Regions from separate parts of the Sporosarcina sp. So3-204 genome, predicted to be linked through region 3. Evidence: predicted binding sites of a transcription regulator. Region 3 holds the regulator's gene; each other region holds the start of a gene.

Region 1 (2,282 bases), 840 kb from region 3:
CTGCAAAATGCCTTCAGGTATACGAACAGAAATAATTGCAGATATTCCTTCTCTAACATCTGAGCCTTCTAAGTTCTTATCCTTTTCCTTCAATAAACCTGTTCGTCTCGCATAGTCATTAAAGACTCGTGTTAACGCTGTTTTCGCACCTGTTTCATGCGTACCGCCGTCTTTCGTTCTAACGTTGTTGACAAATGATAGAATTGTTTCAGAGTATCCATCACTATATTGAAATGCGAACTCTACCTCAATACCTTCTGCATTGCCATCTAAATAGGCAACATCATGTAAAACGTCTTTTTCTTCATTTAAATAAGAGACAAATGCTTCAATTCCTGTTTCATAAAAGTATGTCTCTTGTTTTTCTGAACTTTCTTCTTCAAGTTCAATTTTTAAACCTTTTAATAAAAATGCTGACTCACGCAGACGTTCACTAATCGTTTCATATTGATATTTAAGTGTAGAAAATATTTTCGGATCGGGTTTAAAGTGAATTAAAGTACCGTTCTCTTTTGTTTTTCCGATTGTTTCAAGGACAGTTACCGCTTTACCACCATTTTCAAAACGCTGGCGAAATACTTTCCCGTCTCGGTATATAGTTACTTCAAGCCACTCTGAAAGTGCATTAACTACTGCAGCACCTACGCCGTGAAGTCCTCCACTTGTTTTATAACCACCTTGACCAAACTTCCCACCTGCGTGGAGTACTGTCAAGATAACTTCTGTAGTTGGTTTTCCTGAACTATGCATTCCAGTAGGCATACCGCGTCCATAGTCACGAACACTGACGCTTCCGTCGGTATGGAGTGTAACATCTATTTCAGAACCAAAACCACCGAGTGCTTCATCGACCGAATTATCTACAATCTCAAAAACAAGGTGGTGAAGTCCTCGGGTATCAGTTGATCCGATATACATGCCAGGACGTTTTCGAACAGCATCTAGACCTTCTAGTATTTGAATTGATTCATCATCATAAGTGTATGTGTCTGTTTTTTTTGTCAAATTCACGCCTCCGTCAAACGAATGTTCTTATATATGTAATGATACTGCTTCATAAAAAGGTTGTCAAATCAACGTTTTCAGAAGCTTGCTCAACTAATTGTATATAATAAGTAAACATATTGCAATGAAGAGTAGGAAATACCCTCTTATTTGGAACGAAATAACCCATTGTCGCACTCATGCTGTTCTGTTAGACTAAAACTATATGTTGACCAAAGTAAAAAGGAGAATTTCATGGAAATATTCTTTATGTTATTAAGTGCTTATGTCCTTGGATCAATCCCTTCAGCACTGTGGATTGGTACATTTTTTTACAAAATAGATATTCGTGAACATGGAAGTGGCAATCTAGGAGCGACGAATACATTTCGAGTTCTTGGGAAAAAAGCCGGTATTATCGTTACGATTCTTGATATCCTTAAAGGTACTGCTGCTACTTTACTGATTTTCCTACCCATTTTCGCAGACAACTCAATTCACCCGCTTCTACTAGGCTTAGTAGCCGTTGTTGGACATATGTTCCCAGTTTTCGCTAATTTCAAAGGCGGGAAAGCAGTCGCAACTTCGGGAGGCGTACTCTTAGGATATAACTGGCCTATATTCGTCCTTGTGTTTTTAACTTTTTTAATTGTTTTAAAGTTAACTAAAATGGTTTCATTAACCTCTATGATTGTTGCAATTGTTGGTCTAATTTATGCTATTATTTATTATATTCGTACAGATGACATTTATTTATTAATCGTCATAGCACTATTCGTATCGTTTATTTTCTATAGACATCAAGAAAATATAGCTAGAATTAAAGCTGGTACTGAGCCGAAAATTAAGTTGTAGCTGTATAATCAAGTTAGCTCTAGAAAGGCTGGTGTCATCATTGGGTATAATCCTATCAGAACAAGCACTCACATGGTTTAAAAACGAAATGGAAGCGACATCAGGTGATGCAATTCGTTTCTATGCGCGATATGGCGGCTCAAGTCCCCTGCATGATGGGTTTTCACTTGGTATCACAAAAGTCGCTCCTGATGAAGCGGAAATTACAGCTGAACATGATGGTATCCTCTTTTATATGGAAAGTCGTGACAAATGGTTTTTAGCAGATCACGATTTGCATGTCAATTTGAATACTAAACTTAAAGAACTTGTTTACACATATGAAAAAGCGTGAGGGCGATATTGCCACACGCTTTTCTTCATTTTTTAGCGTACTATAAAATCTCGTACTGTGGATAAGTTGGTACATAGAGATTTGTCGTCTAGACTCCAGCGCCTAGCCC
Region 2 (2,282 bases), 1.7 Mb from region 3:
TTTTCTCAAATGAAGTCGCACCAATTCCACGCTTTGGCTCATTAATAACACGAGCTAATGCCAAGTCATCTTCGTTATTCGCAATAAGCCGTAAGTAAGATAGTAAGTCCTTAATTTCTTTTCTCTCATAGAACTTTGTTCCACCAACAATCGTATAGTCAATATTCGATTTCACTAGGTATTCCTCAATTTGACGAGACTGAGCGTTTGTCCTATAAAGAATAGCAAACTGATCAAGCTTCAACTGCTCTTCTTTTTGAAGTTCTAAAATTTTTCCTACAACGAATTGTGATTCATCTTTTTCATCACTCGCTTTGTATATGTAAATCGAGTCACCCTCGTCATTATCCGTATGCAGTTTTTTATCATAACGTGTCCTATTATTAGTAATTACGTCATTTGCTGCTTGTAATATCCGCTTTGTAGAACGATAATTTTGTTCCAGCATAATAACCTCAGCATCTTTATAATCTTTTTCGAATGATAAGATATTGCCAATATCTGCACCACGCCATCTATAGATTGACTGATCCGAGTCTCCAACTACACAAAGATTATTAAATTTCGACGCTAACATATTCACAAGTCGATACTGCGCATTGTTCGTATCTTGATACTCGTCAACATGTATATACTGGAATTTATTTTGATAAAATTGAAGTACATCTGGAATACTTTCAAATAAAACTAAAGTCATCATAATCAAATCATCAAAATCGAGTGATTGGTTTTGACGCAATCTTCTAGCATAAGCATCGTAGACATCAGCAATCGTTTTCTCATATGGATTAAAGTTATTAATTTGTGCACGATACGCCTTTGCATCCATACATTCATTTTTTGCAGAACTAATGGCGTTGAGCATAGTGCGCGGTTCATTTTGTTTTGGATCCAAGTTTAATTCCTTTAAAACATTTTTAACGACTGTCAACTGATCCGAAGAATCGAGGATTGAAAATGATGTTGAAAAGCCTATTTGGTCAATATTACGACGTAAAATACGGACACACATAGAGTGAAATGTTGAGACCCACATCCGCTCGCCCGTTCCTGAACCTAGTAGCCCATCAATTCTATCTCTCATTTCACGCGCCGCTTTATTCGTAAATGTAATGGCAAGTATATTAGAGGGATACACTTCCTTTTCAACGACGAGATAAGCAATGCGATGCGTAAGTACGCGTGTCTTCCCAGAACCTGCACCTGCCATAATAAGGAGGGGGCCCTCTGTCTTTTTCACTGCACGTGCTTGTTCAGGATTCATACCTATAAGTAAGTTTTCTGCAATTGTTTTCATATTATATCGCCCTTTCGGAACATTTGTTCTTTTATTGTATACTTTCTTACTTATAAAATCAATTACGCTTTGGCTTAATTGCGTCCAGATTTTTTTCGAGCTTGAGGACTACAGGAAGTAGGTCATGCAGTCGTTGCGACAGGATGTCGCGAGCTTAGACTACCTTCCAAATCTCCCCTGAAAATCTGTGACATCCAAGAGGAATTGGGTTTCATTCCTCTCCGGAGGCTTTAACTGCTTTTAGCGGGGTTTACCCCCCGCTGAAATCAGTTAAAGCAATAGATTTCACAGCTTCAACAGTTAAGAGTGCATCCTTTAAATTTTCGTAAACGACATTTCCGACTATAACTGTATCTGCAATTTTAGCCATCGTTTTAGCATCAGCTACATTTCTAATTCCACCGCCGTAAAACAACTTCGTGTTGTTCAACACTTTCGAAGCGGCTCGTACAATTTCTGGGTCGCCGTAAGTTCCGCTATACTCCATATAAAAGACGGGTAACTTGAAAAGATGTTCCGCCATGCGTGCATATGCAATAACATCTTCTTCATCCGGTACACTTTGAACACCAGTTAATTTTGCAGCTTTGCAGTCAGGATTTAAAATACAATACCCTTCAGCTATAATTTCATCCCAATTCATCATATGTCCATATTCCCGAAGCGCACTGTGGTGAATACCGTTAATCCATTCAACTTTTGTTGCGTTCAGCACTGTTGGAATAAAATAAAAATCAAATCCTGGTGTAACCGAATCAACAGTCGATACTTCTAATGCAACTGGAACGGCATATCGACGAATTCTAACGAGTAAATGAAGCACATTGTCTAATGTAATATCATCAGTTCCGCCAACAATAATTCCGTCAGTACCAGATTCAGCAATTTGTTCTAACGTTTCATCTGATAATTCCTTAGCAGGATCTAATTTAAAGGCATGACGCCATGTTGTATACTCCAATTTTAGTAACCTCTCCTTATTATA
Region 3 (2,282 bases):
CCGTCTCTTACTGCCCGTTTCATACCCCGTTTAATCTTGGCATTATGAAGTTTCCTTTGATATTCCTCAACAATTGCAAGTATCTCAAGAAGCATCGTGTCCATTTCATTTAAAGGTATTTCACCGTTATCTGCATGAGAATAAATCTCTGTTGCAGTTTTTGAAAGTAAGTGCAAAACAGCCATTCTTGCATTCCCACGACCAAGTCTTGTTTCATCTTGAATTAAGACAGCATCAATATTTTCATCACGTACAAACTCCAATAAATCAAGAAGCCCATCCCTTTCGATGTCGAAACCACTATGCTTATCGCTAAATACCTCTATATTATTGAAACCTAGATTAGTAGCCAAATGTTTAAGTTCTTCCTCTTGTCGCATTAAAGACATTTCCTGCGTTTGTTTTTCAGTACTCACTCTGCAATATATTACGCTTCTTTTCACATCGTTCATTGCCCTTCACTAGCAATCTCAGTTCGATTAATACTGCTGCTATTCACTTTTGTACCTTTAGGTAGAAGTAACTCCTCACCAATTCTAATATTTGCTGAAGCCAAATCGTTAATTTTAATCGTTTCCGCAATCCATTTATCAGTCGGAATTTGTTTTTCATATTGATTTGAGAAAGACCAAAGCGTGTCCCCTTCAGAAACAATTACTTTTTCATAATCTATATCACTCTTTATCTTATATGTTCCAATAAACGTTAAAAGTACGCACAACATAATAACAGAAAGTATATAAAAATTATTTTTAATTAATTGCAATTTAATTCCCCCTTGACCAATTTAGAATGCATGTTCGGAATGCATGTTCTTATAATAAGATATTTCGAGTTTAATGTCAACGACTTAATTAGAACTAATGTTTGTTTTTTTAGTTTACCGCTGATATACTTAACATAATAAATAAAACGTATATTGAGTAGAATCTTTTACTCTTGGCGTAAAAAAACTATTTTAAGAGGTGAAGCAGATGTCAAAAATTTCAAAAAGGCAAGAAGACATTTTAGAATTTATTAAAGCAGAAGTTAAGAAAAAAGGATACCCACCTTCCGTGAGAGAAATCGGTACAGCAGTCGGTTTAGCTTCCAGCTCCACTGTCCATGGCCATTTAGCTAGATTGGAAAGTAAAGGCTACATAAGAAGAGACCCTACGAAACCTCGTGCAATTGAAATCCTTGATCCAAATGGACTTGATGCATTTATTCCTGGCGTTATTAATGTTCCACTCATCGGAAAAGTTACTGCAGGTCTACCTATTACAGCAATTGAGAATATTGAAGAATATTTCCCACTACCTGAATCATTCGGTTCACCTGAAGATAATCTTTTTGTCCTTGAAATTGTTGGAAACAGTATGATTGAAGCAGGAATTCTTAATGGTGACCATGTCGTTGTGAAACAACAAAATACAGCACAAAATGGTGAAATCGTCGTTGCAATGACAGATGAAGATGAAGCTACTGTTAAACGATTCTTTAAAGAAAAAGATTATTATCGTTTACAACCAGAAAATGCAACAATGGATCCAATTATTGTTGATAGCGTGTCCATTCTTGGCAAAGTAGTCGGCGTTTATCGTTTGATTCATTAAATTATATGCAAAAGGAGCTACTCTCATTCGTTAGAAGAGTAGCTCCTTTTTATATTTTACATTAATTTTTTACTGACAAGCTTTTCCACTGATGCCATAACTGCCGCTTTAACATGTTCGTATGTTAATCCGCCTTGTATATACGCAGTATAGGGCGCTCTAATTGGACCATCAGCTGTAAGTTCTATGCTGGAACCTTGGATGAAAGTTCCAGCTGCCATAATTACATCATCGGTATAACCTGGCATATACGCAGGCTCAGGTGCATAGTGGGCGTTAATTGGAGAATTTTCTTGTATAGTCTGACAGAAAGCAATCATTTGCTCAGCATTTGAAAAAGATACCGATTGGATTAAGTCCGTTCGTTTCTCAGAATAATGAGGAGTCGTGTTTAAATCATAACTATCAAGCAATGCTGCCGTAAACAGAGCACCTTTTACCGCCTGACTAACAACATGTGGCGCGAGAAAAAAACCTTGATACATTTCTAACAATGTATCTAGCGACGCACCAGCTTCTGCACCAATCCCCGGAGACGTCATTCGATACCCGCATTGTTCGACGAGGTCTTTCCGTCCTGCGATATAACCACCTGTTCTCACAAGTCCGCCGCCTGGATTTTTAATTAAAGAACCCGCCATTAAATCAGCACCAACTTCTGTCGGTTCCTTCTCTTCAACAAATTCC

What was found. The regulator LexA, encoded in region 3, represses DNA repair genes until DNA is damaged. The targets are predictions, from matches to a motif close to CGAACATATGTTCG.
Region 1: parE (DNA topoisomerase IV subunit B) is a predicted target of LexA. The motif match lies at 1,020-1,033, and genes of this name have one in related genera.
Region 2: pcrA (DNA helicase PcrA) is a predicted target of LexA. The motif match lies at 1,314-1,327, and genes of this name have one in related genera.

Annotation. Positions count from the first base shown of each region.
Region 1 covers NZ_CM176485.1:1,946,151-1,948,432, reverse strand. The annotation lists gene parE (DNA topoisomerase IV subunit B) at 1-1,005, opposite strand, end outside; gene plsY (glycerol-3-phosphate 1-O-acyltransferase PlsY) at 1,240-1,839, shown strand; gene AC3RV6_RS09480 (HesB/YadR/YfhF family protein) at 1,871-2,173, shown strand.
Region 2 covers NZ_CM176485.1:3,160,335-3,162,616, forward strand. The annotation lists gene pcrA (DNA helicase PcrA) at 1-1,297, opposite strand, end outside; gene pcrB (heptaprenylglyceryl phosphate synthase) at 1,548-2,258, opposite strand.
Region 3 covers NZ_CM176485.1:1,107,946-1,110,227, reverse strand. The annotation lists gene AC3RV6_RS05315 (YneB family resolvase-like protein) at 1-452, opposite strand, end outside; gene yneA (cell division suppressor protein YneA) at 449-766, opposite strand; gene lexA (transcriptional repressor LexA) at 975-1,595, shown strand; gene AC3RV6_RS05300 (methionine gamma-lyase family protein) at 1,652-2,282, opposite strand, start outside.